3 linked regions of the Parashewanella spongiae genome follow. The protein of the gene in region 1 binds, or shares a complex with, the protein of each later gene. Links are inferred from orthologs where the notes say so. Each region holds a gene or a part of one and is shown on either strand. Other genes may lie near its edges.

The links.
Region 2: the proteins of tsaD (region 1) and tsaE are in contact, whole or in part, in a crystal structure (PDB 6N9A), measured with the Thermotoga maritima proteins. The link is inferred for Parashewanella spongiae from one-to-one orthologs. Residues at the interface, in WP_004082750.1 of Thermotoga maritima: Cys10, Asp11, Arg49, His50, Leu82, Gly84, Gly135, Gly136, Glu154, Thr155, Leu156, Asp157, Asp158, Ser159, Glu162, Asp165, Lys166, Arg169, Leu170, Tyr175, Lys213, Thr214, Leu217, Tyr218, Gln221, Arg222, Asn324; in WP_004082108.1 of Thermotoga maritima: Leu37, Gly38, Lys46, Lys57, Val59, Lys60, Ser61, Thr63, Phe64, Thr65, Leu66, Met67, Val69, Pro71, Tyr82, Arg83, Leu84, Asp86, Asp88, Phe89, Asp93, Ile128, Asp130, Glu131, Arg134.
Region 3: the proteins of tsaD (region 1) and tsaB are in contact, whole or in part, in a solved structure (PDB 4WQ4), measured with the Escherichia coli proteins. The link is inferred for Parashewanella spongiae from one-to-one orthologs.

What each region holds. Positions count from the first base shown.
Region 1 is NZ_CP037952.1:4,254,281-4,265,091, forward strand. Bases 7,392-10,300 are described here. They hold tsaD (tRNA (adenosine(37)-N6)-threonylcarbamoyltransferase complex transferase subunit TsaD), read right to left. Parts: upstream 9,399-10,300; coding sequence 8,385-9,398; downstream 7,392-8,384. Other genes in these bases: plsY (glycerol-3-phosphate 1-O-acyltransferase PlsY), read left to right, coding at 7,392-7,903; rpsU (30S ribosomal protein S21), read left to right, coding at 9,632-9,847; E2I05_RS16915 (GatB/YqeY domain-containing protein), read left to right, coding at 9,854-10,297. In the rest of the region: E2I05_RS16860 (IS4 family transposase), read left to right, coding at 1-815; E2I05_RS16865 (hypothetical protein), read left to right, coding at 871-1,056; E2I05_RS16870 (FMN-binding glutamate synthase family protein), read left to right, coding at 1,204-2,694; E2I05_RS16875 (multifunctional CCA addition/repair protein), read left to right, coding at 2,919-4,139; E2I05_RS16880 (Lpp/OprI family alanine-zipper lipoprotein), read left to right, coding at 4,397-4,663; E2I05_RS16885 (undecaprenyl-diphosphate phosphatase), read right to left, coding at 4,753-5,556; folK (2-amino-4-hydroxy-6-hydroxymethyldihydropteridine diphosphokinase), read right to left, coding at 5,566-6,057; folB (dihydroneopterin aldolase), read right to left, coding at 6,087-6,437; more of plsY, read left to right, coding at 7,277-7,391; dnaG (DNA primase), read left to right, coding at 10,368-10,811.
Region 2 is NZ_CP037952.1:4,494,165-4,504,810, reverse strand. The notes cover bases 7,887-10,630. They hold tsaE (tRNA (adenosine(37)-N6)-threonylcarbamoyltransferase complex ATPase subunit type 1 TsaE), read left to right. Parts: upstream 7,887-8,901; coding sequence 8,902-9,360; downstream 9,361-10,630. Other genes in these bases: E2I05_RS17870 (N-acetylmuramoyl-L-alanine amidase), read left to right, coding at 9,375-10,630; E2I05_RS17880 (MFS transporter), read left to right, coding at 7,887-8,778. Outside these bases: fba (class II fructose-bisphosphate aldolase), read left to right, coding at 1-195; E2I05_RS17900 (hypothetical protein), read right to left, coding at 242-829; E2I05_RS17895 (hypothetical protein), read left to right, coding at 1,223-3,304; E2I05_RS17890 (DUF481 domain-containing protein), read left to right, coding at 4,177-4,914; E2I05_RS17885 (ankyrin repeat domain-containing protein), read right to left, coding at 5,311-6,462; more of E2I05_RS17880, read left to right, coding at 7,249-7,886; more of E2I05_RS17870, read left to right, coding at 10,631-10,646. UniProt on the Escherichia coli protein: Required for the formation of a threonylcarbamoyl group on adenosine at position 37 (t(6)A37) in tRNAs that read codons beginning with adenine.
Region 3 is NZ_CP037952.1:2,666,940-2,677,742, forward strand. The notes cover bases 3,024-5,924. They hold tsaB (tRNA (adenosine(37)-N6)-threonylcarbamoyltransferase complex dimerization subunit type 1 TsaB), read left to right. Parts: upstream 3,024-4,075; coding sequence 4,076-4,774; downstream 4,775-5,924. Other genes in these bases: E2I05_RS10385 (ATP-dependent DNA helicase), read left to right, coding at 3,024-3,925; E2I05_RS10395 (hypothetical protein), read left to right, coding at 5,392-5,703; E2I05_RS10400 (M50 family metallopeptidase), read left to right, coding at 5,741-5,924. Also shown: hisD (histidinol dehydrogenase), read right to left, coding at 1-713; hisG (ATP phosphoribosyltransferase), read right to left, coding at 722-1,627; more of E2I05_RS10385, read left to right, coding at 1,988-3,023; more of E2I05_RS10400, read left to right, coding at 5,925-6,400; E2I05_RS10405 (alpha/beta fold hydrolase), read left to right, coding at 6,407-7,294; long-chain-fatty-acid--CoA ligase FadD, read left to right, coding at 7,898-9,568; rnd (ribonuclease D), read left to right, coding at 9,588-10,715. UniProt on the Escherichia coli protein: Required for the formation of a threonylcarbamoyl group on adenosine at position 37 (t(6)A37) in tRNAs that read codons beginning with adenine.

The sequences.
Region 1 (10,811 bases):
CAGAGTCAATTAAATCGCTATTGAAGAAATCAGGAAAAAACTTAGATGAAGCGATTCAAGGGAAATACTTATGGCATGGCCGTAGAGTGCTATTAACTGACGGCTCAACACTATCTATGCCTGATACGCACGAGAACCAAGCCCAATTCCCTCAACCTAAATCACAAAAAGAAGGGCTGGGCTTTCCTCAGCTGCGGATTTTAGTGTTAATTTCTTTGGGAAGCGGTGCAGTCATTGACTCGGCTGTTTCACCTTGTAAAGGGAAAGGTACTGGCGAGCAGGCACTATTAAGAAGTATGCAGTCAGACTTGAAACAAGGTGACATTGTGCTGGGAGATGCTAATTTCGAAAACTACTTTGTTCTTGCAGGACTAATGGGGTTAGGCGTTGATGCTGTTTTCGAAAAAAACGGAGCCAGAAATGTCGATTTCAGAACCTGTGAAGAAAAGCTGGGTAAGCGAGATGGTTTATTTAAGCTAATTCGTCCATCCTGTCCAGAATGGATGACCCCAGAGGATTACGCTCAAGTGCCAGAAGAGCTTATCGTCAGAATGGTAGGAACAAAGAAACGTATCATTGTTACCACGCTCACGGATAAAGAAGTCTATCCGAAGCAAGATATTATTGATTTATACGTTTCACGATGGCATATCGAGTTGGATTTTAGGTCAATCAAGACCATGATGAAAATGGATATTTTAAGGTGTGGTAGTCCAGATATGGTGCGTAAGGAAATTGATGTTCATTTGTTAGTTTACAACATGATAAGGGCACTTATGTGCCGAGCGGCAGAAAAAAAAAGGAATATCGCCTAGAGAGGCAAGTTTTAAAGCCGCACATGACGCATTACAAGATTTTCAGATATTACTTTTGCAAGCCACCGAAGGGATCATTGACACTTTATTGGATGTGATAGCAGATATTATCGGCGAGCATATCGTTGGCAATCGCCCAGGGAGAAAAGAACCGAGAGCAAAGAAAAGGCGACCGAAACCGACACCAAGGTTACAACATTCAAGAAAGCAAGCACGTAGGCTTAAGGTATATCAGAAGTAATTCTTAAGTTAGTGCCATTGATCTATAGTTCGAAATATAAATGATAAAAAAATTGCTCCAAACCCATTGAATATACACACATAAAACAGCTTATTGAACTAGGCTATTAACTAGTGCTTTAGCTTGCAATTGTTAGGGGAAATAAATATGGAAAATATCAGCTGGATTACAGAAGGGCTTAATTTTCTTGCCAGTCTATTCCTATTAGCCGTTGGACTTGGTGTACTTGCCATTATCTACATGTACTTTGTGGATAAAAAGCAGACGAAACAAGCCATTAGACATAACTACCCCGTTGTTGGCCGATTCAGATATTTATTTGAAAAACAAGGCGAGTTTTTCAGGCAGTATTTTTTCTCTCAAGATCGCGAAGAAATGCCATTCAATCGTGCTGAAAGGAGTTGGGTTTACCGTGCAGCCAAGAAAGCAGATCGTTCTATTGCTTTTGGTTCAACGCGTTTACTTGAAACCGAAGGTGCCATCATGTTTATGAATACGGCATTTCCCACATTAGATACAGATGCCGCACCATCAAAACCCCTTACCGTTGGCGAAGGTTGTCGTCATCCTTATACGACTTCAAAAATTTGCCACATTTCTGGAATGAGTTTTGGCGCTCTGTCGCGCCCAGCTGTACAGGCATTATCTAAAGGGGCGGCAAAAGCAGGTTGTTGGATGAATACTGGTGAAGGGGGGCTTAGCCCTTATCACCTTGAAGGTGGCTGTGATGTAGTTTTCCAAATTGGTACAGCAAAATATGGAGTCAGGAACTCCGAAGGTCACCTCGATGACGACAAATTAATGGAAGTTGCCGCTCATCCCGAAGTCAAAATGTTTGAAATTAAACTTAGCCAAGGCGCCAAACCAGGAAAAGGAGGAATACTTCCCGGTGTAAAAGTCACCCCTGAAATAGCCAAAATTCGCGGCATCCCTGTAGGGCACGACTCAATTAGCCCTAATGGTCACATTGAATTTAAAAATGTTGGGGATATCTTGGATATGATCCATCGAGTCCGCGAAGTGACAGGAAAACCCACAGGTATAAAAGCGGTAATTGGTGATACAACATGGCTTGATGACTTCTTCGACGAAGTAGAAAAGCGAGGGGTTGAAAGCGCACCAGACTTCTTTACGGTTGATAGTGCTGACGGAGGTACCGGCGCGGCACCACAATCTTTAATGGATTATATGGGATTACCACTTAAAGAAGGTTTACCTATTTTAGTTAACACGTTAAAAGAGCGAAATTTGAAGCAACGGGTCAAAATTATCGCTTCAGGTAAACTGGTTGTTCCTTCAAAAGTCGCATGGGCTTTAGCTATTGGTGCTGATTTTATCGCATCGGCACGAGGCAATATGTTTGCACTAGGCTGCATTCAAGCCTTACATTGCAATAAAGATACTTGTCCTACTGGTATTACGACGCATAACCCTAAGCTGCAACAAGGCCTTAATCCAATTGATAAAGCGGAAAGAGTAGCTAATTATAACCGTTATTTACATTATGATTTGGAGCTTATCGCCCATTCCTGTGGCGTCTCCGAGCCCCGAGAATTAGATCGCAATCATGTGAGAATCGTGATGGAAAACGGTTTATCGGTCTCATTAGACAAGTATTACTCAAACTTAAATCGGTAATTCATTTACCAATAATTTAACGGCTGCTATAAAATGCAGCCGTTTTTTTAAGTATTCTTTAACTTAAGTGGCTTGCTGATTCAAAATCTACCGTTAACGCAAAACATCCAACAGTCAAACACAAAAATAAACTCAAAGGAAATAACTATTTTTCTTGAAACATTCATAGATGCACTTCAATCGTTTATAGTTTTACTAGAAATAAATTTAAATTATAAATATTAATGAAAATATATTTAGTCGGTGGCGCAGTCCGAGACGCATTGTTAACTCTCCCAGTAAAAGACAAAGACTATCTTGTGATTGGAAGCACGCCTAAAGAGATGCTCAAACTTGGATATCAGCAAGTAGGAAAAGATTTCCCTGTATTTTTACACCCTAAAACTCATGACGAATATGCTCTTGCAAGAACGGAGCGTAAAACAGGCGTTGGATACGATGGTTTCAGTTGTGATGCTTCAAATTCAGTGACCCTTGAGGAAGATTTACTCAGACGAGATTTAACCATCAATGCGATTGCTCAGGACGAGCATGGGAAATTACATGATCCATATAATGGTGTTATCGATCTAAAAAACAAAGTACTTAGACACGTTTCTGATGCATTTATTGAAGATCCCCTTCGAGTGCTAAGAGTTGCTCGTTTTGCGGCTAGATTTTCTCACCTTGGTTTTACTATTGCGCCAGAAACTCTAACTCTGATGATTCAGCTTTCTTCGTCAGGTGAATTAAGCGAACTCAGCGCTGAACGCATTTGGCAAGAAACAGAAAAAGCACTGAGTTACGACCAGCCACAAGTTTATTTCGAAACATTGAACCAATGTGGAGCTTTAAAAGCGTTATTTCCGGAAGTAGCCGTTTTATTTGGCGTGCCACAGCCGAAGCAATGGCACCCAGAAATAGACACAGGAATTCATACTATGATGGTTCTAGAGCAAGCAGCAAAACTCACAATGGATAAACAAGTGCGTTTTGCTGCATTAGTTCATGATCTTGGTAAAGGCCTCACACCTTCTGAATTATGGCCTAAACATCATGGTCACGGACAAAAAGGTGTTGCTGTAATTAAGCAGCTATGCGAACGCTTGCGTATTCCTAATCAATATCGTGATCTTGCTGTAATTGTCAGTGCCCAACATCAAAACGTTCATAATGCAGCAGAACTTAAACCCTGTACGATTTTAAAACTATTTAACGCCATAGACATTTGGAGGAAGTACGAGCGCTTTGAGCAACTTTTATTCGCTTGTCACGCAGACTCTCGTGGCCGAACAGGTTTCGAGTCCATTGCTTACCCACAAGCGCAATATTTGAAACGGTGCTACCAACAAGCAAGTATGGTTTCAGCAAAAACAATAATAGAACAAGGGTTTGCAGGTTCAGAAATTAAATCACAAATAGATTTAAAGCGATTAGATGCCATAAAACACGTCAAGTTTGAATAATTAACTGAAATAGAATTTATTTGGTCGTAATAACAATAAAAAGACAAATATAAAATAAATTTATATCCTATAAACTTAATGTGTTACGGTCGTTAACTGAACATAAGCTTGCTAACAAAGAAGAAATATTTGAATTAACTTTAGCCAATTTGATTAATTCATGGCAAGTTAGATTCTTTATGACATAATTAGCTCGGTTCGATGGCAACATTTTGTAATCGAAGCATTTAATACAACCACTCTGTAAGGGATTTTTCATGAACAAAAAAGTACTAACAATCGCAGGTCTTGCACTTACTGCCCTATTAGGCGGTTGCGCGAACACTGCAGCTCTAGAAGAAAGTGTTGCTAACTTAGGTAATAAAGTTGATCAATTATCTGCAGAAGTTAGCTCTTTAAAATCAGAGCAAGGCCAACTTGCTTCTACTGTACGTAGTGCTAAATCTGCGGCAATGGATGCTAAAGCTGAAGCTAAGCGCGCTAACGATCGCCTAGATAACATGGCAACTCGTTACAAGAAGTGATTACTTCGCGATTGGCAAGGTAGTGATTACCTTGCCAGTTACTCATACCATTCTATTAAACAGAAAGCTCTCTCAACACTTCACAAGTATTAGCTTAAAAAAATAACCCCACACAATACCGCACCCAGTAGCAGACGATAAATCACAAATGGAATCATTCCCACTTTACTGATCACTTTCAAAAAGTAATGAATACAGATATAAGCCGATACAAAAGAAACAACTGTACCAAAAAATAGCGCATTCATGTCGATGCTTTGTGTACTTTGCAACAGATCTTTAGTCACTAAAATCGCCGCTCCTAATCCCGTTGGTATCGACATATAAAACGAGAACTTAGTGGCTGCTTCTCGACTCAATCCCATCATTAACCCTGCCGTCATGGTTACTCCTGAACGAGATGTGCCAGGAATGAGTGCTAACGCTTGAGCAACACCAATAAATAACGCTTTTTTCCAACCAGCTTGATACTCCGTCAGTTTCCGGTTTGATAAGCTATCAGCCCACCATAGCAACAAACCAAAAACAATGGTCGTAGTTGCGATAACTTCGATTGTTCGGAAGTTAGCTTTGATATAATCTTTGCCAAAATAGCCAAAAATTACAGCCGGAATCGTCGCCAAAATAATCCACCAAGCAAGCTTACTGTCAGGTGTCGTTTGCTGCGTTGCTATACTTTTGCTCCATGCGGTAAACATGTTCCATAATTCGGTACGAAAATAGATCACAATCGCAAGCAATGAGCCAGTATTCACTGCAACATCAAATGAAAAGCCTTGATCTTTCCAGCCCAATAATTGCGATGGTAAAATCAGATGGCCAGAGCTTGAAATCGGTAAAAATTCTGTCAGCCCTTGAATCAAGGCTAAAATAATAACTTGAAAAGTTTCCATATAATTAACCTAATTCTTCCATTTAAACGCTATCGGTTTTAGGTTTTGAGAAGCTTTATCATAATCCTCCCACATTGATTGAAAATCTTGATGTGTTTCAGGATGAATGAGTTCAGGCGCAATTTCAGCCATCGGCCACAACACAAAGGCATTATAAGTAATCTCAGGCCTTGGAAGCTGAACTGGGTGCATACAAATTTGATCATCATACAAGAGTAAATCTAAATCTAAAGTACGAGAGCTGAACTTTATCGCATTGGACTTTCTACCATTATTCTTTTCAATCGTTTTTAATACTTCAACAACTTCAGCAACACTCAAATCAGTAGTTGCGCCGACAACTGAGTTTAAAAAATCTCCGCCTTCAAAACCAACAGCTTCACTCTGGTAAATAGAAGATAAAATGAGCTTGCCAAAGATTGTTTCTAGTGCTTTGGTTCCACTTCTTATGTATTTGTCGGGCTCTATATTACTACCAACACTGATGTATATTTGTGCCACATCGCCTCCTGTGATTAAGTAACTTATTTCTAGCGTTGCCTTATTATTTCAACACCGACAGTATCAGCTTTCTCAATAGCCCCAGGCTTATGAACACAAACTTTTACCCACCTAACGTTAAACTCTGAAATCAAACACTGCGCTGTCATTTCAGCAACAGTTTCAATCAGTTCAATCGGTTTTTCTGTAATGAGTGCTTGGAGCCTGTTTGATACAGTCTCGTAGCAAAGTGCTTGACTATAGTCGTCGGCTTTAGCGGCATTACTGATGTCCCACTCCATATCAAGATCGAGGTAAAGGCTTTGTTCAAGCACTTTTTCCCAGTCATAAACACCAATTACAGTATCTATTTTCAATTGTCGAATTATCACTTTATCCATCTTCATGTCCTAAATACGTAGAGGTCTGATAAGCATTCAGCGACTTAATAGTTATAATGCCAGCCATAGCGAGATCCACAGTAGATTTTGCTCAGCAAAACTGAGTAAATTATAAGTTTGAAATTTTTATAAAATATTTAAAATACATACAAGGTTCTAACGATTTTAAGTCCGAGTAAAATACATTGAAAAATAAATGTTTCAGTTGAAATGTACTTTCAAACATTCGCTGTATAGTAAGAACATAGTCAGTAGTTTTGAAATCAAAGTGCACATGCTAATTTTTGTGGCGTGATAATACACGAATACTCATTTTTATAGAAGGTTACCGGCTCAGTGACAAAAATAATTTTAGTCCTTGCCGATTGATTGAAGTAATATGAGAAAGGGAATGAAAAATGGAAATTTTCACCCCTCTATAATAACTAATACCAATTACAGTAATTAAATTCCAAGCTCAGAGCTATGTATGTGTTCAAAGTACAAGTGAAATTGATGAAGACATAGTTATTACCGACATACACAGCTGTCGTTATTACATTGCTACGTTGAGACAGTTTTGCGTAGTAATTTGGACACATACAAGCTCCCGAAGGGCAAGGCTAAAGGATTCCATTACTAGGTTACAAGTTTTTGAATTATCCCGACAAAAGCACTAAGTGCGTTGAACGCCAGTTTTGTATGGCGGCCGTAGGTAATATAGTACTTCAAACTTGCGCCTTGTACTGAAATCCTTTAGCTCTTGCTGAGTGGGAAGTTAATTACTGTAATTGGTATAACCATTTGTATCATAGAAAGAACATACCAAAAATGAGCAAGTTAAGAGTAAGGAAGCCGATTTGAGCATAGTTGCACTCACTTTATTTATGATGGTAGCCGCCTATTTATTAGGCTCTATTTCGTCAGCCATACTTGTTTGTCGACTTCGCCGACTGCCAGATCCTAGAACTCAAGGTTCCGGCAATCCTGGTGCCACCAATGTACTTAGAATCGGTGGTGCAAGCTCGGCTGCGATGGTGCTCTTTTTTGACATGCTTAAAGGCGCACTGCCTACCTATATTGGTTATAAACTCAATATTGACTCAATATCGTTAGGCTTAATTGCAGTTACGGCGTGCATTGGTCATATTTTTCCTGTCTTTTTTGATTTTAAAGGCGGAAAAGGCGTTGCAACGGCTTTTGGAGCAATGGCACCAATTGGTGAAGGCTTGGCATTATATTTAATGGCAACTTGGGTTATTGTTGTATTGTTAACTCGCTACTCTTCTTTATCTTCAATCGCTACCGCACTTTTAGCACCTTTACTCACATGGTATCTTGACGAACGATTTACTATACCTGTAGCTATGCTCAGTATGCTCATTGTCATCAGACACAAAGATAATATTATTCGTTTAATTAATGGTGATGAACCTAGGTTTACCTTAAAAAACCGAAGCAAAAACAAGCAAAAAAAGTCTCCTTAAACCTAAATAAATCGGTTGGGAGCGTTCATATACGCAGAAAAAATTACTGATAGCAAGGTATGAATAGCAGCAAGTAGTGGTTACCGACATACAAAACTGTCGTTACTTCGTTTCTACTTGCAAAATTTATAACGCAGCTAGCGGTGGTTTTGGCAAGTATATGAATGTTCAGCACTCACCTTTTGGGTGAATTAGGGGTGTTTAGTTTTGTATTTAACTTCAATAGATTAAAGCTAAATTGTGCGTTCAACCGATTTATTTAGGCTGAACACATACATAGCTCTGAGCTGGGAATTTAATTACTGTAATTGGTATTACCACATGGAGTTGTACATATACCACTCAGTCGTGGGGTTGCCCTGCCCACATACCCGTGAAGGATAGTCGGAGGCTGGAAACGAAGTAAGGGATCTAGCGATTTAGAAAGTACCAATCTTTGTCATACCAGCGAAGGCTGGTATGACAATTAAACCCGAAGTGATTAAACTGGCTCTAATGTATCCAAAGGCCACCTTGGCTGTCCCTTAACGGATAAATCTTCAGTCTGCCCCGCTAACAATCGTTGAATACCTGCATAAGCGATCATTGCACCATTGTCAGTACAAAACTCAGGACGAGGATAAAATACCTCACCAGCTAAGCTAGACATCATTTCGGCTAAGTTCGCTCGTAATCTAGAATTCGCGCTCACACCTCCCGCAATAACCAAGCGGTTATATCCAGTCTGTTTTAGCGCTCGTTTACTCTTAATGATTAATGTATCTACAACCGCCTCTTCAAAAGCGCGCGCAATATTAGCACGTGTTTGTTCGTCATCGGGTTCTGCTGAAATAGTATTCGCAGCAAACGTTTTCAGCCCTGAAAAGCTGAAATTAAGTCCGGGTTTATCTGTCATCGGCCGAGGAAATTTATAATGAGTCGCTTCACCTTTTGCAGCCAGTTTCGCTAAACGAGGGCCACCTGGGTAATCGAGCCCCATTAGCTTAGCCGTTTTATCAAATGCTTCACCTGCAGCATCATCTACTGACTCACCTAACACTTCGTATTGACCCACGCCGTCTACTTTGACTAATTGAGTATGCCCGCCTGATACTAATAATGCGATAAAAGGAAACTCAGGTGGCGTGTCTTCAAGCATTGGCGCTAACAAGTGCCCCTCCATGTGATGAACACCTATGGCTGGAATACCTAATGAAAACGCTAGCGCGCGGCCTGCACATGCCCCAACTAACAATGCACCAACAAGTCCGGGACCTTTGGTAAAAGCAATGCCATCAAGATCGCTAAATTGGCAACCTGCTTCATCAAGAGCCTGTCTAATAAGCGGAATCACTTTTCTCACATGATCTCTTGAGGCTAATTCAGGCACGACACCGCCATAATCAGCATGCAGTTTCACTTGGCTATATAATGTGTGGGACATTAAGCCTAATTTTTCATCATAAACGGCGATTCCTGTCTCGTCACAGGAAGTTTCTATACCTAAAACCCGCATTTCTACTATTCTTTATAATCAATCAGGCGAACGATTCTACCCGTTGACTCATTGATTCACCAGCAATCGAAGCCATATAGACAAAAGTTCTATCTAACTCTTCGGTATTGCGCTTTACAAATCGTATCTTGTGAGTGTAAAATTCCGAACCAATTTAAAATCAACCTTGATTGAAAATTAACCCACATGGGTGTTTTCTTTCAAAATTAACTACACCTAAGGGGTGATGGCGTATGCCAATTGTTAAAGTACGTGAAAACGAACCATTCGACGTAGCTCTTCGTCGTTTCAAGCGCTCTTGTGAAAAAGCTGGAATCTTAGCAGATGTACGTGCTCGTGAATTTTACGAGAAACCAACGACTTGTCGTAAGCGCGCAAAAGCTGCTGCAGTTAAACGTCTAGCTAAGAAGCTTTCTCGCGAAAACGCACGTCGCGTACGTTTATATTAATCCACTATGAGCCTAATTGATCAGCTAAAAGACCAGATGAAACAAGCCATGATCGCTAAAGATAAAGCGAGATTGGGAACTATTCGTTTGGCACTTGCCGCCATTAAACAGATTGAAGTGGATACCCGCGAATCTCTGAATGATGATCAGGTAATAGCGGTCTTAACCAAAATGGTTAAACAGCGCCGCGATTCGATTGCTCAATATGAAGCAGCGAACCGCAGCGATCTTGCTGACATAGAAGCCGCTGAAGTGAATGTAATTAATACATTCCTTCCAAAGCCTCTAACTTCAGAAGAAGTTGACGCAATTATTGCGGAAACCGTCACAGAAGTAGGTGCAGCAACCATGGCGGATATGGGTAAAGTAATGGGTGCGTTAAAAAGCAAAATTCAAGGCCGTGCAGATATGGGTGCCATTGGTGCATTAATCCGTGCAAAATTGAAATAACCGCTTTTAACGTTACAGCAGGCCGTGCAATTGCGCGGCTTGTTTGTTTTAATCGGCATAAAGTGGAACTATGGCAATACCTCGTGATTTTATCAATGAGCTGGTTGCTCGCACAGACATAGTTGAACTCGTCAACCGCAAAGTGCCGCTCAAAAAAGCTGGCAAGAATTATTCTGCTTGCTGCCCATTTCACAGTGAGAAATCCCCTTCGTTCACTGTCAGTCATGACAAACAGTTCTATCATTGCTTTGGATGTGGTGTTCACGGAAACGCTATCGATTTCGTTATGGAATACGATCGTCTTGAGTTTGTTGATGCCATCGAAGAGTTAGCCTCACTGATTGGTTTAGATGTTCCTAGAGAAGAATATCGAGGCCCCAAAAAAGATCAAAACTTAAGCCGTGATCTTTATCAGTTGATGGATGAAGCCAATCGCTTCTATCAAACTCAACTAAGACAGCACCCAGAGAAAGAGAAAGTACTGAAATATCTTGAACATCGCGACCTATCAGCG
Region 2 (10,646 bases), 230 kb from region 1 along the record:
TTCTTAGCTGAAAATCCAAGCGAATTTGATCCGCGTAAGTTCTTAAAAGCATCAATGGAAGCTATGGCAGATATTTGTACTACACGCTACGAAGCATTTGGTTGTGCGGGCATGGGGTCTAAAATAAAGCCAAAATCTTTGCAAGCTATGTACAAGTCTTATCAAGCAGGCGAGCTCGATCCAAAGATTAATTAATGCTCGATTTTTGATAATATATCGCCCGCTGACTTGCGGGCTTTTTTTATGTATTTTGACTATAGTCATCATCCAAAATGTTGGCCTTTGATTCCGTGTCTTTCGTTAAAAGTGTTCCTGTTTCATCAGCATCTCTGATAATTACCGTGTTACCATCACCACTTATGCAAAATACATATTGATTCATATCATTCAAAGAGTCGGACGTTTGAATCGTATATAGTTGGCTTGCATGAGTTGCTGTTTTTCTTAAAGCTGTTGAAAGAGCCGGTTCTAGATGCCATTCCTTATTTTCTTGACTTGATTCAGAGGCTGATTGTTGCCTGATAACTAATCGTGTGCCAGAGCTGTTACATTGCAGAAGATATCTATGGGAAGGGTAAGTGTCCCCATGTTGATTAAAGGCTGCAAAATGTTGACGAATTTTGGGTGATGATGCTGCTGAAGCAGAACTGATCTTCTCTCCTTGCTTAATAGACTGAACAGATCCAGAACCTCCATTTTTCCCGCCTGACTGGACTTTAAAATTTTTTCTTGAGGATTGAATACTCATGGAGGTTGATAGAGCTTTCGGGGAAGCATTCACTATTCTAACTGATGTAGAAGCAAAGGTTGTGCTAGCAGCTGAGATCATAATCAGTGCCTAATATAATAGAAAAATAAAAACTAAGACTAATCTTTTTTAATCACTTAATTCAATCTTAGGATGGCTTAATATATATACGAATTGGTATAAGTTAACGAAAGATAAATGAGTAAAATATGAGACATTACGGCGAAAGTTAATATGAATATAAGCGATGGTTTTGATTGCATAATAGTTATTGCTCAGTTTGCAAAACTTGTAATTTTTAATTACAGATTAAGCAAATATTAAACCTACTTTATGTTGTTAAACTATTTTGATTTACTCGTTATCATCCTGAATTCTGTTCTTGAAAACATTAGCTGAAATTAAATTAATAAATGAAGTTTATTCAACTTAATTTGATGCTGGTTAATCAAATTTTTATATGTGGGAGTTTGGATGTTATCTGCGGCTTCAGTATCTACTTACAGGCAATCTTATCAAACAACTGAAGCAGCCAGTATTAAAAATGCATCACTAGTAACCTCAGAAGACTATGCTTCAGTTGCTTTATTTTTAAAAACAATTTTGGACATAAAATCAGAAATATTGTTAGCTGACTTAATGACGAAGGTTTGGCAAATCAACTTTATTAGTGATTCAGACAACGCAAAAAACAGTGTTGAAGATCTAAATAACTTGTTAGTGTCAAACAATATAAATAAATTTGAATTCGGCTTAAGCAGTACAATGAAGCGTGGGCTCACACATCATGTGGTTAGTTTTCAACAATTAGGCGCGAATGAAGCCGATGATGAAACATTAATCGTATTTTTACCGAATACTAAGCCTGAGCTACTACAAAGTGCTGTTCAGCTTTTAGGACAAAAAAATGAAGAGCAAGATAAGCGTCAACTAGAAGAACTATCGAAACAAAGACGAGTAGTGGCACGAGAAATAAAAGAAAACGAAGCTGTTAAACGTCAAGCGCTAATGAAAGAAACCGAATTGAAAAAGACTAAACAAGATCTTGAGCAAAAAATTAAACGCTTTGATAAAAATAAAGTGGCTATGTCTGCAAGTGTGCAAAAATTTAATGAAGGTACTGCTGCAACTTTTATCACTCCTCCACAGTCGAGTGATGATTCTCCTCCATTGAATTCGCTGCCATTGAGTGAAGCAAGCACCTCATCTATGACACTAGCTTATTCTTCAACACCAATAATTTCACCTAGTGATAGAGCGCTATCGGTTAATTCAGCCCCTAAAAGACATCTTCAACACCAAAGAGGCCTATGCGTTAAAGGGTTATGGGGAAGTACATACAAATCTGTGCGACTACCGGTTTGTGCAAAGAGTGTCCCAAGGGCAGTACTTCAAACGCAGGCAAAAGCAGAAGTAAATCTAGAACGAAATAACATAACCTATTATTCACCAAAAAACTTTCCAAAAGAACAACAACTACCACTACCACCACCACTTATAGATATGACTCCTCCCATGCATCAAACACCAATAATAAAGAGCGCTTTGTATCCCTGTGCTGGAAGCCAAAGAACTTCCGATGCAGTGGAAGTTACTCACTTAACAACCAAGAGGCAACGCTTAGAAAATCAACGTATTAAAAAGCTTTATAAAATTCCTTTACCAGTTCAAACGCAAATAAAAAAAGAGATTCAAAATACTTGGACAAATCCGAGTGTTGATTTAAATTTTAAAGGGAAACCACTTTATCTGTGGTCATCGTCACCTCAGCCACCACCTGAAATACTTTCTTCATCTTTAAGTTCTTCTGCATTAGCGATGTCACCAATGCAAGGTAACCAAGCAGTAGAAGATAATGCAGAATATATTAGGACTCCCGAATTACCTTGTAACCCTTTAGAGCTACTTGCAGTTGTCGCTGAGTCACAAAATCCAATGTTTACAACTTTACATCCAAAGAGTCTAACGTCAAATCAATTTTCTGAATGTACCTCGATATCTGAGGGTGAAACCGATACTGATACTGATTCTGATACAGGGAGCCTGCCTCAATCTGGCGGATTATCAGGTTTACTTGTCGTGGCTAAGCGAAATAAACCTCATACACTGGAACCAGAACCAAGATCAGTAGCGTCAAAAAGAAATGACTTAGTTGCCAACAGGGGCCATATATCCGGTAAGAAGATCGAGTCAAAACGAAGTGACCCAAAGATTACTGGTTTGCCTAAAACTAAAAAGTCGAAAGTGGCAGTTCGATCAAATTCTGCTCATGTGACTTCATCAAATAAGGAATTGTTACATTCAGGTAGCGCTGCATTGGCTAATAAACTGTTTAATGAGTTAACAGAAGAACAGCGGTCACAAATCAAAGGTTGGATAATTGAAAGGGCTGATAAAGAGACGTTTACGATATCTACAGAAGGAAAAGAGCAAATTAAGTCAAGAATCTACGTAGCCTTTAATAGACAGTATAAAACAGCAGTGTTTAACAATATATCAAACGGTATATTAAGAGAGTATAAATTGAGCTTACTTACTGAACGCTTGCCAAAATAAATTGCGCTTGAAAGACGACTAAGGAAAGTTGCGGAAGAAAGTATACTGATGAGTTCTCGTCACTCCAGCGCAGGCCGGAAACGAAATGACGACAGTTTTGTATGTCGGTAGTCTTAGGTCTGTTGATCTTTCAGGATTAAATTTTGTGCTATTTGAGCATTTATCTGTTCAACCTAGAAACATCAGTTGACTGCGTTCACAAGCGTAGAAAAAATGGCTGATAGTAAGACGTAGCTTGCAGTAAGTAGTTATTCTACTTGCAAAAGTTACAACGCAGATAGCAGTCATTTTAGCAAGCTTGTGAGCGTAGAGCACTTCACTCATTGGGTGAAAAAAATGATAATAAAATCATCGTATTGCTCAAACAGTTACTCGTATACTCAGCGTTCAATTGATGTTTTTAGGTTCAAGGCGTGAGCAGTGATTCTTAGCCATCTAAGTGAGCTGGACACAACACAGAACAGTGAATGCTCAAAAGCATCGAAAAAAGAGAGAGCGTAAATTGGTCGCTCTTTCTAAATAAAAGGTGCTGCGTTATCGTTTTCTTATTTGAAAACGAAGTAACGACAGTTTTGTATGTGGATAATAACCAAACCTCACAAACTCTGCCTTGCATAAAATAACCAATTTATCGCTGCAAAAACAATCACGAAAGATCAACAGCCCCTAGTACCTTTACTTTTTCTATAAAAGTCACTGGATGCCAGCCAATTATCTTCGCTGGTATGACAAAGATTGGTACTTTCTAAATCGATAGCTCCCTAAAGGTTAGTTTTTAAAATATTTGAGGGAAAATTATTAAATAATAATTGACATTTTTTGCTGAAAATTTAAGCTGTGCGAAATGTGCAATTATTATGGGTATAAAGCAAATGAAACCGTTATTCGCTTGTTATGTATTGTTTTTTTTGTCTTCATCTGTTTTCGCTGGCAATGAATCTGTTGAAAGTGATAAGACCTTAGGTGGTGATGCTGAAGTTGGGGCAACATTAACAACAGGTAACACCAAAACCTCATCGGTTAAGGCTAAGTTAGACTTGAAACATAAGCTGGGTGATTGGGAAAACGAATACATTATTGAAGGGCTTTATAAAGAAGATGATAATTCCGTTACTGCGAAACGTTATCAAGCCGGCGCTCAAGGTAACTATATGTTTAATGAAGATAACTACGTTTTTGCAAATGGCAGTTATGAAGTTGATGAATTTCGTGGTTTTGATTATCGCATTACTGCAGCTATAGGCTATGGTCATAAATTTTTTGATGATGAACATAGTTTTTTACGTGCTGAAGTTGGTCCTGGTTACATTTACGACAAGTATACGGCAGAGCAAGCCTTAGAATCAGGAAGCAGCAAAGAAAGCAACATGGTGCTGCATAGTGTCGTTGATTATCAAGCAAGTCTAAGTGAAAGTTCTAAATTCCAACAAAAATTTATTGTTGATCTTGGTGATCGACTTGATGTGCGCTCTGAATCGTCGATAACTGCTAAAGTCATCGATTCTTTGGCAATGAAGTTTGCAGTGGTAGTACGCTATAACAATAAGCCACTCGACGATATCAAAAGCACAGATACAGAAACCACGCTCACACTACTTTATTCTTTTTAATCACTTCGGTTTTAATTCTTAGCCCCTTGGGGCGAATTAATAACTGTCCGACAATTTTTAAAGACGGTTAAACCTAGAAACATCAGTTGACTGCGTTCTCAAGCGTAGAAAAAATGTCTGATAGAAAGGCGTAGCTTGCAGCAAGTAGTTATTCTACTTGCAAAAGTTACAACGCAGATAGCAGTTATTTTAGCAAGCTTGTGAGCGTAGAGCACTTCACTCATTGGGTGAAAGCCATGATGATAAATTTCATCATATTGCTCAAGCAGTTACTCATATACTCAGCGTTCAACTGATGATTTTAGGTTAAACGTCGAAGTCGGCATACTGGTCAAATAGGTTACAATGCAAAACGAGTGAGAAATTAACCTGAGGTTTGCTAACGCCGAGCTCAGTTTAATTAGGTAAGGTTGCCAGCTTATTTCGCAAAAGAACCATCAACTCTTCTTGATACTGAGCTGGAACTTCTGATTTTATTAATGAAGTTAATGATTGCCTCCCCATTTGCTCGAATTCCAAGTCATCAAACTCTTTTCTGGTTCGTATTTGACTGATCATAAGTTTCGCTGTATTTAAGTGCTTGTTTAGCACCGCGAAGTGAACAGGAAGCAGGCTGTTTGATTCATGACTTGGATTGGCACCATTCTCAAGAAGAATAGACACAATTTCTTTGTATCCTAGGCTGGCGGCTAGGGCTAAAAAAGAACCAGACTTAGATGAGGGCTCATTAATATGCTTTGTTTTCGGGGCGATGGCTTTTACCACCTTTATGAGCTTTTTCTTGATTGCATGCCCTAAAGCAAGGCATTTTGAGCTGTTTTTTATATCAACATCACACCCTTGTTCAATAAAAAAGAGTGCCATTTCTTCGTGAGCACATAAAATTGCTCCGATTAACGGTGTGTTCCCGTGTCGGTTTTGGGCGTTTATGGGCGCGCCATGTGTGACTAACAGTTTAGATATTTCAGTTGAGCCAGTCATGACCGCTAAATGAAGGGCTGTTTGGGAAGACTGGATATTAAATACAGACTGATCTGGGTTTCCAAATAAAAACTCAGTCTCTGAAAATAACTTAAAACGCGTTTTCATTGGAAATGCGTACTTGTCTACTGGGTAAATAACCTCATTAGTGTGGAGGTTTAAATTGATACCATCTTCAAGAAATGATCGGACAGCTTCACATCGGCTTTGTAATATTTCGTTGTAAAAATTCCAATAGTTTTTACCATTAAGTCGATTTACAAAATATTTTATGGCTAATTTTTCATTCTCTGAATGAAAGTCTTCTACGATTATGCTTAACGGTTTAGCAACCCATTTTAAGTCGATACCTTTAGCACGTTGTTCACAAGAAACACAATATTTTCTTGAATTTGAAACTACTCCCTCTTTATTTACAAATTTGAAATGCACTACTGATTTTTGGGAGTGGCTGGCGGTTAACTTTGTTAGAGTTTTACTGTCAGCGCTAATCGAAATTAATTTTTCAGAGTAACAGAATAGGGTTATTGGTACTGACTCTGATGCAGGTGTTGAAGTAAGGGCCATGACTGTGCACCTCAAACTTGAATTTATCCAATTACTTATAAGTCTACAGTGTATATTTTGCAGGCACTAGTATTTATTCTTGCTAAGGTATTCTGTTTTTCATCCTAAACGTTCATGATAGGCATAGATGTCATATGCGTTTACTTTGGCTACTATTTTTCTATCACCCTACACCATGAAAATTGTATTCGCTGAGATTTGAAGATTATTTCCAACCTAAGCTAAAGGCGAAGTGATTTTTAGCTTTTATGCTTTCACTAACAGGCTTGGGAATAGGTGTTATCGGCTATTTTCACGGTAAATAAATCGGTTGGGAGCGTTCATATACGCAGAAAAAATTATTGATAGCAAGGCATGAATAGCAGCAAGTAGTGGTTACCGACATATAAAACTGTCGTTACTTCGTTTCTACTTGTAAAATTTATAACGCAGCGAGCGGTGATTTTGGCAAATATATGAATGTTCAGCACTCACCTAATGGATTAATTTGAGTTGTTTAATTCTGTATTTAACTTCATTAGATTAAAGTCAAATTGTGCGTTCAACCGATTTATTTAGGTTCATCATTGTTATTTATTTCCTTGTTTTTAAAGTGGTAATCGTTTTGGGTTTGTATTTTTTAACTTTGATTTTGACTATTCAGTTTTGGCCTTTTGCTACAAATTAGGTAAAGTATCCCCTTTGAAGAAATTCATTTACTGATAATAAATTAAGTATCTAATCATAATATGTGTGTTTTTAGTTGCTCAAAGCTGTGGATGATAAAAAATAACAAAGGAGCAGGATATGAGTAACCCCGAGTTGGGAAATGATCTGCGAGAAGTCAAACAGTTAGGCATGTGGGCTTCCATTGCCAGTTTAAGCTATGTTTTCTGGCTTGTCGGTGGTATGGAGCTCGTCGAACGTGTTTCATATTATGGTGTAAAAACAACCGCCTCTTTATATGCTCAAGCGCCTACCTCCGAAGGTGGTCTTGGGATTAGTTTAGGCGATTACGGTGTGATCATGTTTTGGTTTGCGATAACGCAAACTTTTGTTCCTGTGTTTACTGGTGGTATATCAGACCGAGTCGGTTACAAAGAAACCATTTTCGCTTCTACAGTCATTAAAATTGGCGCTTATTTGGTGATGGCGTTCTTCCCATCATTTTGGGGGTTCTTAATTGGTGCAATGCTTTTGGCGGGTGGTACAGGTATCTTTAAGCCGGGTATTCAAGGGACTATGGTACTGTCTACTAATCGTAATAATACCTCAATGGCGTGGGGTATTTTTTATCAAATCGTAAATGTTGGCGGTTTTATTGGCCCTATTGTAGCGGCTCATATGCGTCAGCTAGCTTGGGAAAATGTCTTCTATACTTGTGCAGCTATCATTTCAATTAACTTTGTTTTTCTGTTGGCTTATAAAGAGCCAGGTAAAGAAGCACGTTTAGCGCGTAAAGCACAAATTAAAAGCGGTGAAATTAAACAACAAGTATTGTGGAAAGACGCGTGGCAAGAATTAAAAAAGCCAATTGTAATCTACTACATGTTGGTGTTTTCTGGATTTTGGTTTTTGTTTAACTCACTTTTTGATGTACTTCCTATTCATATTTCTGAGTGGGTTGATACGAGTGTACTTGTGACGAGTTTGTTTGGCGGTGAAACTCCGAGTGTGTTCTGGCAAAAATTGCTGGCTATGGATTTTGAAGGGACTCGAATTTTGCCTGAAGGTATGATCAATATTAATGCCGCATTGATCATGACTACCTGCTTTTTAGTCGCGGCCTTAACCGCAAAATATCGTGTTACAAGTGCCATGCTTTCTGGTTGCATATTGAGTATTGTTGCTTTCTTGTTGATTGGAGCAACTAATGCGGCTTGGATTATGGCGTTGGCGATTGCGACTTTTTCTCTCGGTGAAATGATGATCAGCCCTAAAAAGGGAGAGTTCATGGGCAATATTGCCCCAGAGGGGAAAAAAGCCATGTATTTAGGGTTTGTTATGTTGCCTCAAGGGATCGGTTGGGGATTAGAAGGTTACTTTGGCCCAAAACTTTACGAATGGTATGCCTCAAAAGAAATTTTTTCTCGTGACCTACTTTTAGAGCGTGGGATGTCGCAAACTGATGTAACAGCGATTCCTCAGGGAGAAGCATTTACCACGTTAGTCAGTTATACAGGTGAAAGTGCTCAGTCATTAACCCAATATCTCTATGCGACACACAATGTTGGCATGGCGTGGTACATCATTGCAGCAATAGGCTCCATTTCAGCTGTAGGTATTTTTATCTATGGTAAGTGGCTATTAAATTTACAGCGTAGCCAAACGGTTTAGAGCGTACCTTAGTAGTTTTACAAAAATTATTGCAAAAAATAGTGATTAATCGCTGAAGTCATTGATGGTTTCAGCTTTTTTTTCGGTATAATTTATTTACGTGTATTCAGTAGTTATCAAATCATGCAAAAACACACATTCTCTTTAATCGATGAAGCTGCCACCGTTAAGTTAGGCTGTAAGATTGCTCAGTATCTTACTCCTCCTTTTACTATGTATCTTTCTGGTGAACTCGGGGCAGGAAAAACGACTTTTTCACGTGGATTAATTCAAGCACTAGGACATGTTGGTGCAGTAAAAAGCCCAACATATACCATTGTTGAACCCTACGAACTTGCCAATATGCAAGTGTTTCATTTTGACTTGTATAGATTGCTTGATCCAGAAGAATTGGAATACATGGGGATTCGAGACTATTTTTCAAAAGATAGCATTTGTATTATCGAGTGGCCAGATAGAGGTTATGGTTTACTTGCTGATGCCGATATAAATATTGAAATAAATTATGTTAATCATGGACGTGAACTTGTTATGCAAGCGAATTCTTGTCAAGGTAAGCAGTTGATAGAAAAAATAAAATAAGTAACTGAATCTTTATGAACCAAATGACACGATTATTGAGTATTGCTTTATTATTCTTACTGCCACTGCAAGTTATAGCGGCAAATACTTTAAAGGGTATTCGAGTATGGGCTGCACCTGAGTCTACTCGAATCGTGCTTGATTTGGGTACTAAAGTTAAATACAAGCACTTTACTTTATCGAAGCCTAATCGTTTGGTTGTTGATTTAGAAAACACGAAATTAAAAGTTGATTTAAAAAAGATAAAAAATAGCAGTAAATTGCTTAAAAGGATCAGACTCAGTAAATCGCCCAAAAAAAGCACTGCTCGCATCGTCTTAGATTTAAATCAAGCGGTTAAATCAAAATTGTTTTCATTGCCACCAACAGCCCCATATGGTCATCGGCTTGTTGTTGATATTGAGCCTTTAGCCAAATCAAAATCTCATATCGTGAAGCAGCCCACCCGTAAACTGCGTAATATCATTGTCGCTATTGATGCAGGACACGGTGGTGACGATCCCGGCTCTATTGGCCCTGCTGGCACTTTTGAAAAAAAAGTTGTTTTCGAAATTGCTAATCGATTAAAAAAATTAATTGATGCTACACCAGGCATGACGGCATACATGACTCGAAAAGGTGATTATTTTGTTAATATTAACCGCCGTAGCGAGTTAGCAAGGAAAAAGAAAGTCGATTTGTTAATATCGATTCACGCCGATGCTTTTACCTCGCCGCAACCCCGAGGTGCTTCAGTCTGGGTGTTATCTAAAGGCCGTGCGAAATCAGAAATGGGTCGTTGGTTAGAACAAAAAGAGCGCCACTCCGAACTGCTCGGTGGAGCTGGTGGTATTATCCAAGGTAATGATAGTGAACAATATCTTGCTATGACCTTAATTGATATGGTTTCGGATAAATCTATGGCTCTAAGCCATACCATTGCATCACAACTGGTTTCAGAAGTTGGGAAGGTTACCAAATTACATAAAAAACATCCTGAATCAGGCAATTTTGGCGTACTTAAATCGCCTGATATTCCATCGATATTGGTTGAGACAGGGTTCATTTCAAATCCAAGAGAAGAGAAACTGCTTCGTTCTAGTAGTCACCAAAAAAAATTAGCTAAAGCCCTGCATAAAGGGGTGTTGAAATACTTTAAACAACACGCACCAAGTGATACTTTGCTGGCTAATCAAAAGAATATGAAACATAAAGTGGTTCGTGGTGATTCGTTATCTAAAATTGCTAAGCGGTACCAAGTATCAGTAAGCAGCATTAAAAAAGTGAATAACCTTAAGTCCAATGTT
Region 3 (10,803 bases), 1.6 Mb from region 1 along the record:
AATACCTCAGAAGGACCTGCTGGCATGTCTATCGTTGTGGTTATTTGGTCATCAAAAGCAACGATACTTTTAGCAGCTGTTACGTATCGATTTCCCGGACCAAAAATTTTATCTACAGGCTTAATGGTGTTTGTCCCATAAGCAAGCGCAGCGATGGCTTGCACTCCACCTATTTGATAAATCTCATTAATGCCGCAAACATTAGCAATGTGTAGTATTGCAGGATGAATCGGAGGAGGGCTCATCAATACTATTCTTTCACATTTTGCTATATGTGCTGGAATCGCCAACATTAATGCTGTTGAAATGAGTGGTGCGCTTCCACTTGGAATATATAAACCTACAGAGTTTATCGCTTCTGTGCGCAGTTCACAGCTAATGCCTGTTTGTGTTTCTAATTTGATAGACTGTTGAAGCTGCGCAGTATGAAAGGTGTTGATATTTGAGTAAGCAACTTGAATAGCATCAATTAGGTTGTTATCAAGCAAACGACTGGCATTTTTCAATTCATCATTACAAACTTTGAAGTTTTCGATATCGAGGTTATCGTATTTTTTTGTCAGCTCGTTAACGGCTTTGTCACCATTCTTTTTGACAATATCAACAAGCTGTTGAACTTGAGTCGATACATCTGTATCCATTACTAAGTCGGCTCGTGAGAGTGCTTTGAGCTGTTCTGATGCTGTCAATTTGCTCCAACGAAGGATATCCATCATTTTGTTCACTCCATCATTTTTTCGATGGGGAGAATAAGTATAGAGCTCGCTCCCAGTTGCTTGAGTTGCTCCATAGTGTCCCAAAAGACATCTTCACGGCTAACAGCGTGAATGGCGACCATATTTCCTATATCACCTGAACTACTTAAGGGTAAGATAGTTGGGTTTTCAGCTCCCGGTAATAAGTTTATTACTGACTGAATATTATCTTTAGGTGCGTGAAGCATAATGTACTTACTTTCTTTTGCTTGAATAACACCATTTACCCGAGACATGATGGTGTCTATAAGTAATTGCTTTTCATCGGGTTGTGTAGCAGGGGATTGAATGATGCAAGCTTTTGACTTAAAAATTATTTCTGTTTCTTTTAAACCATTAGCTTCTAAAGTAGCACCTGTTGAAACTAAGTCACAAATAGCATCTGCAAGCCCAGCTCTTGGTGCGACTTCTACCGATCCTTTTAAAATACAATCTTGATAAGCAATGTCTTTGTTTTGCATAAACTGCTTGAGTAAATTGGGATAAGTTGTAGCAATACGGAGATTTGATAAAGAATTGGGTTGTTGATAATCAAACTCCGCAGGAACCGCGAGCGAAAGCCGACAATAACCGAAATCTAATTGGCGGATTTTAGTATAACTCGCTGGTTTATTGTAAATCTGTCTCTCTAGTTGCTCTTCGACTAAAACATTTTCACCTACGATACCAATATCCACGACACCATCCATCACTAATCCGGGAATATCATCATCACGAACACGTAGAATATCAATAGGCAGATTGTCTGAATGAACAATCAAACGCTGCTCATTAATGTTGAACTTTATCCCGCAGGTTTTGAGTAATTTTTGGGATTCGATTGCTAGTCGACCTGATTTTTGTAGTGCAACTCTAAGTCTATTCGATGTCATGGATGTGTCCTGTTAATTTGAAACGCTAAAGCCTAAATAAATAATTTTGCTCTGAAACTAAAAAACCCCTGAATTCCTTCAGGGGTTTGTTTTCAACTTAAACAGTCCACCAGAAGGAATCGTCCTTCGGCAGAGTACAACCGAAGACTAATTCATATGATGATGATGCTGATGAGTAGTGTTAAGTTGTACTTTCATGTTTTTGCCTTGTTGATAAGTTTTATTCAATTTGATTACTTTTTAGTCTTACTGATTTTAAATATTTATGCAAGATAAAAAATGAAAAAAATATATTAGTTTATGAAATAAAGCCAATGTTTAATAATAGGTAGATAACACTTCTCTATTTTTAGATATTTAATGAAAAATTTGATTGGTCAAGTAGTAGAAATTTTTACGGAAAACGGCTCTCTTTCAAAAGGGCTAAAGCACTTTAAATTTCGATCAGGTCAACGTGACATGGCTGAATTAGTCGCCGAAAGTATTTCTAAAAAGCACAAGCTAGTCATCGAGGCCGGTACAGGTATTGGTAAGAGTTATGCGTATTTAATACCAGCCGTGCTGAGCGGGAAAAAAGTCATTATTAGTACTGCAACCAAAAACTTACAAAAACAATTATTTGATAAAGATTTACCGTTTACGAAAAAATTCCTTAATAAAGATATTAAAGTTGCCATTTTAAAAGGTATTAGTAACTATCTTTGTCATTTTAAATTAGAGCAAGAAATAACCGAAACGACTTGTCATTCAGAATCTGTGCTTGACGAATTTCTACGGATAAAACAATGGTCTCTCCATACAATTGATGGAGATTTAGATAATTTATCGACTGTGTCAGAACAATCGATTGCAATCGAAAAAGTGAGAACTAATCTATATGATTGTATTGGTGAACATTGTCATTATTATCAAAATTGCTTTAGTCGGAAAGCTAAAACTAAAGCTGAAGAATCTAATATCTTAATCACCAATCATCATCTTTTATTTTCAAAGGTTCAATCTAATTTTTTAAGTGGCAGCGGGGTAATTGGTGAAGCTGAAGTTGTTATTTTTGATGAAGCACATTCGCTGCCAGAGACAATAAGCGTAATGTGTGGAGAGCGTATATCAGAGAAACAAATAGACACAGTGATTACGAACTTATTTGATTGTTATCGTGAGCATATTGGTGATAGCCAAATTTTCGAACAAGCCTTAGCTAAAATGAATTTATCCTACATGCATTGGAAAAAGTGTTTCATGTCCAATTACAGCGGGAAAGTGATAGTAAATTCAGTGCTGACACACAAAGAACGCGCGGTATTACTCTGGGAATGGGTTGATAACTGTACCAAGTTTATTGGCATATTACGCTCATTATCGGGGAGATCAGAAGAGTTTGATATTCGCATATCATCAGCCGTGATATTACTCGAAAGTTTAGTCAGCGTGCTGAAAAGTTCTGATGCCGAGATTGTGAATTTTTTTGATAACACTAATAATTTTGTAACATTTAATAGCGCTTTACTGTCAGTTAAGGGAAAGTTTAAGCAATACTTTAATGAAGGAGTGAGTTGTATTTTTACATCCGCAACACTCTCATATAATAAGAGTTTAGATGAATTTTCTTCACGTTTAGGCTTGTCATCATGTAAAAGTACAATTATTGAAAGTCCATTCAATTTTTTTGCTCAAACTATGTTATATGTCCCAAGGTACAATAATGAATACACTCATAAACGAGAGAACTCCACTCAAATAACTTCCAACGCATTGCTTGGTATTTGCATTGAACTTATAAAGATTAATCAAGGAAGAACTTTTATTCTCTGTACGAGTCATAACACCGTTAAGCATCTTGCATCCTTGCTAAGGAATAAAATAGAGTTCCCTTTGTTGGTGCAAGGGCAAGCAGGAAAAGACACACTGTTAAGTAAATATAAAGTGTTAGGGAACGCAGTTTTAATTGGCACTTATAGTTTCTGGGAAGGTGTTGATATAAAAGGCCGTTTACTCAGCAATATTATCATTGAAAAATTACCTTTCGCTTCACCGGAAGAGTTTTTTACAAAATTCAGATCAGCCAGAGCTGCTGAAAATGGTGAAGATCCTTTCATAGAAACGGTATTACCTCAAGCCACTCTAAAACTAAAACAAGGTATTGGGCGTTTAATTCGTCATGAAAACGATAAAGGGCTCATAACGATATTTGATGAGAGAATTGTGACTCACGATTATGGTAAAAATTTCTTACTGTCCATTCCTGAAATGAACAAAACACGATCCCATTCCCGAGCGATCGAATTTTTAGGCAAATAAAGGAGTTTTGTCGATAATTCACCCTGAACTTGAGATAATTTAGCCTTAATCAACTACTCATAGAGTAAATCGTTAAGGTTTTTCGGTTAATTCGTATATAATTTTGAGCTTTCCGAACTTTTGTGAATCGCGAATACCAGTGGTAATAATATGACGAATTTTGAAGCAACCCTGCTTGCTGTTGATACCTGTACAGAAGCCTGCTCTGTTGCGCTTACTGTTTATGGTAAGGTTTATACTGAAGAAGTTGATGCTCCAAGAGAACATAGTCAAAGGTTATTGCCGATGATTGATACGCTCCTTACAAAAGCAGGTATCACAATAAAAGATGTTGATGGAATTGTTTATGGCCGTGGTCCAGGAAGTTTCACAGGTATACGCATTTGTACCAGTATGGTACAAGGGCTAGCGCTCGGGCAAAATATTCCGGTTTACGGTGTTTCGACCCTAGATGCGATGGCTCAACAAGCGGCAGATGCTGGAGTTACTCAAATAATGACGGCGATTGATGCTCGAATGGGTGAAGTGTATTGGGCTCAATACTTAGTTAATAACAACGTTGTGAATAGAATAAGCGATGAGAACGTCAGTGCCCCAGATCAAATTGACTCAAAACTCAATAATAATCAAGAAGTCGTAGTTTGTGGAACAGGCTTTGACACCTATCCAGAGTTATTAAGTGTTTTTTCATTTGTCGCTGTAAACAATGAGTGTAAGTTTCCTAAAGCAGAAGCTATGTTAAAACTGGCTATAGCTGCATGGAATAGCAATTTGTTTACAACAGTCGATGAATTGAAACCAGTTTACGTTAGAGATAAGGTGACTTGGAAGAAATTGCCTGGTCGATAATCCTAAGTATTACAGGGCAACCGCATGAGTGAGTGATATGCACAACTCCATGTAGTAATTTCACAATTCCCACAAAAGTGAGGATCTAGCGCTTTATTTGAACACCCAAAGTCACTGGATTCCTGTTTTACGGGAATGACGGGCTATGAAATCTAAGGCTTTACTGGATAAACATTCATGGGTTTACACTGACAAATATTAGTTGTTAGTTTTTTGTTGCGTTTAATTGTGTTCGTTAGCGAGTTTGTCTAATCTAAATAGTAATACCAATTACAGTAATTAAATGCTCAACTCAGAGTTATGTATGTGCTCAAAGTGCAATCGAAATTGATGAAGACATAGTTGCTCTACGTCAAGACAATTTTGAGAAGTAATTTGAACACATACAAGCTCCCAAAGGGCAAGGCTAAAGGGTTTCATTACTGCGTTACAAGCACTTGAATTATCCCGACAAAAGCACGAAGTGCGTTGAACGCCAGCTTTGTATGGCGGCCGTTAGGGTATATAGTACTTCGAGCTTGTGCCTTGCACTGAAACCCTTTAGCTCTTGCTGAGTGAGAGATTAATTACTGTAATTGGTATAAGAATTAAACCTTTTAAAAAATGTAGGGATAGACATGAACACCATTTCACTATTGTCGTACTCACAAATACGCTCTAGTAATATGTTGACAGCCCCAAAGGCTATCCCTTCAACGTTACAAGATTCAAAGCAAATAATTCAGGTTCAACCATCTGACGAAAAAATGCCAGCTATTGCTGATAATCGATCGGCTATGATTAGTATTGAGCGATGGGAAAAAAGTACAATTCAGTTCGATTCACAGTCTCCTGAAAACAAAAAAGCAATTTCGGCATACTTAATTACTCAACATACAGTCGAAAGAGAGACTATACGCAATAGTATCGGTATTGATACTTACGCATAACCCGAGTTTTAATCAAAGCATAAAATAGTAGAATGATATGACAATAACAAAAAGCATTTCTAGCTCAAATAGCACTTATTTCTGGTTGTACCTCATTGCTGCAGCAATATTAATGCAAATTCCAGTAGTAAACCTTCCTTTTGTATGGGCAGCGACTTTTTTCCACGAATTATCTCATGCTATCGCAGCAATATTGACGGGTGGTGAAGTCAGTCGGATACAACTATTTATTAACGGTGCTGGCTTATGCTTTAGTCTAGGTGGTATTGCCGTTGTTATTGCTTTCAGTGGCTATTTTGGTGCGCCTATTTTTGGGTTTCTTTTATACAAATTGTCAAAAGTTACTAGTAATACATATAGTAAATACCTTTCAATCTCTATGCTGGCTATTATTTCTTTAGTGCTGATTCTATGGTCACGAGATCTTCTTACTATTTTGATTTTAATCGTGCTCGGCTTCTCTTTCTTTTTATCACTTAAATATTTAAATACTAAATGGTTAAAGTATTTCTTTAAGCTGTTCGGCATGAGTATTATGTTGAACGGTATTTCAAGTGTGGTGACATTACTTAATGTAGGTAGACAAGGTGATGCATACAGTTTGGCCCAAATGACATGGATTCCAGCATTAGTGTGGGTACTCATTTGGTGCGCAACAAACATTGCGATATTGTATTCTGCAAAAAAATACACTTGATTTTAGTTGGTCAAAAAAATGAGTAAACTGTGCTCTTCTGAAAATGTTTTAAATATTCAACTTCCGCATATTAGGTTATCTGCTCGAAAGTGGGGAGATCCAAACAAACCAATTTTATTAGCGCTGCATGGCTGGTTAGATAATGCGAATAGTTTTGAACAAATGGCAGAGCTAATTAACGATCATCAAGTTATCGCTATTGATTGGCCCGGTCATGGTGACTCTCAACATCGACAAACCGGCTATCCTCTACATTTAATGGATTATGTATTTGATCTCGAATTACTGATTAGCCACTTTTCAGAAACTTTGAACATGAGAGTAGCAGGGTTAATTGGGCATTCTTTTGGAGGGATAATTGCGGCAATCTTTGCTTCACAATTTAGTCATCAAATAGATAAATTAATTTTAATCGAGTCAATAACACCGCTTTTCGAACCGGAATCACTGGCTGGATCAAGGTTACAGGAGAGCATTGAGCAACATAAGAAGCAATTGAGGCTTAGTAAAAATCAAAAATATTACTCATCTGTTCAAAATGTGGCAAAAGTAAGAGCTAAGGTTACAGATCTTGACTATCAGAATTGCGAGAGAATTGTGCATCGTAATTTGTTTAAAACAACGAGAGGTTATTGTTGGAAAACAGATCCTAAACTCATGCTAAGTTCGCCATGGCGTCTGAGTCTGGCTCAAGTAAGAAATATTGTGTCAAATATTTCAGTTCCTACTCTAATTATTGTTGGGAATAAAAGTGTTAGCTCTGATCAAAAGAAGCCAATAGAGTTAGATGAAATTTTTATATCCTATCAAGTAAAAACCTTATTAGGTGGTCATCACGTCCATATGGAAAATGTCGAAGCCACAGCGTCAGCCATAAATGATTTCGTCAAATAAAAACTCCCATTACTCTTGAAGTTGATTTTTTGAGATAAATCGATATTAGAAAAGTTCTGATATGCCGTTTAAGAGATATAGATAACTTATACCAATAACAGTAATCTCTCACTTAGCAAGAGATAAAGGCTTTTAAGTACAAGGTGCATGTTCGAAGTACTATATTCCCTCCGGCCGCCATACAAAACTGACGTTCAACGCACTTAGCGCTCATGTCGGGATAATTCAAAAACGTACAACGCAGTATTGGAAACCTGTAGCGGGCCCTTCGGGAGCTTGTATGCGCAAAAATTACTTCACAAAATTATCTCAACGTAGAAAAACTATGTTTTCATCAATTTCGTTTGTACTTTGTGCGCATACATAGCTCTGAGCTGAGCATTTAATTACTGTAATTGGTATAAGTCAAAACACTTGATTTAAATGTGAGCGATACAGGGGAATAGTCTCTAGGATTCTCGTTTTAATTATGTGATGATAATATTCAAAAATTCAAACAAGCGTATGATATCCTGTATCGTTTGACATATGAAAGCTTGATAAACGAAATTATTATATTAAACAGAATAACACCTTCATTCATGGTGCAGTTAGGAGAACAATGTGAATCAGCCTTGGCTTGATAATTTACCGGAAAATGTACCGGCAGAAATAGACGCAACACAATATTCTTCTTTAGTTGATTTATTTGAAACCGCTGTAACTAAATATTCTGATGCGCCTGCTTTTATGAATATGGGCGCCACAGTCACCTATCGAAAACTTGAAGAAAGAAGCCGAGCTTTTGCTGCATATCTACAAAATGATTTAGGCTTACAAAAAGGTGACCGCGTAGCGTTAATGATGCCTAATTTGCTTCAATACCCGATTGCACTTTTCGGTGTGCTTAGAGCTGGAATGATTGTTGTAAACGTTAATCCGTTATACACACCAAGAGAACTACAACATCAGTTAAATGATTCGGGTGCAAAGGCTATTGTGGTTGTATCTAATTTCGCGAGCACCCTAGAAAAAGTCGTCGATGATACACCAGTAGAAAGCGTAATTATAACAGGTCTAGGTGATTTACTTAGTACACCAAAAAGGACGTTAGTTAATTTTGTTGTCAAGTATATTAAAAAGCTTGTTCCAAAATACTCATTGCCACATGCCCTGTCTTTTAGACAAGCCTTGTCTGCTGGACGTCGCATGCAATATATCAAACCAGAAATCGTCCCAGATGACTTAGCTTTTTTACAGTATACCGGAGGAACTACAGGGGTTTCTAAAGGTGCAATGCTTTCTCATAAAAATGTGGTATCTAATGTATTGCAAGCAAGTGGCGCTTATTCACCGGTATTAGATGACGGTAATGAATTAGTTGTAACGGCATTACCGCTTTATCATATTTTTGCTTTAACCGTTAATTGTATGCTTTTTGTCCACAAAGGAAGTAAGAATTTATTGATTACTAATCCACGGGATATTCCAGCATTCATCGATGAACTAAATAAATACAAATTCACAGTCCTAACAGGTGTAAACACCTTATTTAACGCTCTAATCAATCATGAGCGATTTAAATTCATTGATTTTTCAGGCCTCAAATTATCCATTGGTGGCGGTATGGCTGTACAGCGAGCTGTTGCTGAAAAATATCAAGAAATGACACAAACAAGACTCTTAGAAGGGTATGGTTTGACGGAAGCATCACCATTAGTAACTTGCTGCCCTTATGACCTAGATGGCTATAACGGCGCTATTGGATTTCCAGCCCCAAGTACGATTATAGAAATACGTGATGACGCAGGAAACGTATTACCTCAAGGTGAAATTGGGGAGTTGTGTGTTAAAGGCCCTCAAGTTATGCATGGCTATTGGCAAAGAGAAGAAGAAACCAAAGCCGTGATAGATAAAGAAGGGTGGTTATCAACTGGCGATATTGGCTACATGGATGAAAAGGGGTTCTTTTTCATCGTAGACCGTAAAAAAGATATGATTTTGGTTTCTGGGTTTAATGTATTCCCAAATGAAATTGAAGACGTTGTTGCACTTCATCCTAAAGTTGTTGAAGTTGCAGCAGTAGGTGTTCCATATGAAGCCAGCGGTGAAGCTGTTAAAATATTCGTTGTGAGTAAAAGTAAGAAGTTGACAGAAAAAGATATTATTAAGCATTGCAGAATTCATTTAACTGGATACAAGGTGCCTAAATTTATAGAGTTTAGGGATGAGTTACCTAAAACAAATGTGGGCAAAATTTTGCGTCGTGAATTACGAGATGAAGTAAAGGCTTAAGGAAAATAGTGTGCCATTAATCAGTTTGAAACAAGAACTACCCTCAGCAGTACTGATAACTAAGCAAAATCAATTGGATGAATTTGTTGAGTCTTGCAAGAATTGTAAGGTATTAGCACTCGATACTGAGTTTGTAAGAACTCGCAGCTATTATGCTAAATTAGGTTTAATTCAAGTATTTGATGGCAATACGCTGGCTTTGATAGACCCAATAACAGAACTCAACTTAACTGATTTTTGGTCACTATTAGTTGATGAATCTATCATTAAATTACTTCATTCTGCCAGTGAAGATTTAGAAATATTTGCCCACTACGGTAAAGTTCAACCTGTGCCCTATTTTGATAGTCAAATTGCTGCCTCACTGATAGGAATGGGTCACGGTCTAGGATATGCAAAGCTCATTGAAACGTGCCTTGGTATTACTTTGGATAAAGGAGAATCTCGGACAGACTGGATTAAACGTCCCCTAAGTGATAAACAGCTTCACTATGCGGCAAATGATGTGTTTTATCTTTATCATGTCTTCTCGTATCTAGAAACTCGGCTCAGAGAAATAAATCGGCTAGAGTGGTTATATGAAGAAGGAGAGTTTCTTTGTAAAGGTCGCTTAGAAGAGATTGACTACGAGAATGCATATCTAAAAGTAAAAAATGGGTTTCAACTACAAAGAATGCAGTTGGCCTACTTAAAACCTCTGGCAACATGGCGTTTAAAAACAGCGGTTAAACGAGATTTAGCTTTAGGGTTTGTTGTAAAAGATCATGCATTGATCGCCATTTCTAAGCGTGCTCCTCAAAATTTATCAGACCTAAGCAATATACGAGAGTTACTTGATAGTGAAAAGCGAAAGCATGGTCATGCAATTGTTGAGTGCATGATAAACGCTGATATTGAACAATTACCTCAAGCCATTGATGTTATCGCATTTCGACCAGACTATAAATCCTGCTTTAAATTAATTAAAGCTGCGTTAAGTCAAATATCTGAAGATCACAATATTCCCATGGAGTTCATTGGTTCGAAAAGGTACATTCATCAGTATCTCAATTGGCTTTGGAGTGATAAAAAGCATGAAAAACCTAGAGTGTTAACTGGCTGGAGGCAAGAAGTTATTGAGCCTCGATTAAGTCAAATTCAATTTTAATCTCAGTAGGGTAAATTCCTCGCCGCTTGCGGCGGACTAACGTCTTTATCTAACTAATAGATACCTCGCCCCTTGGGGCGGGGTGATT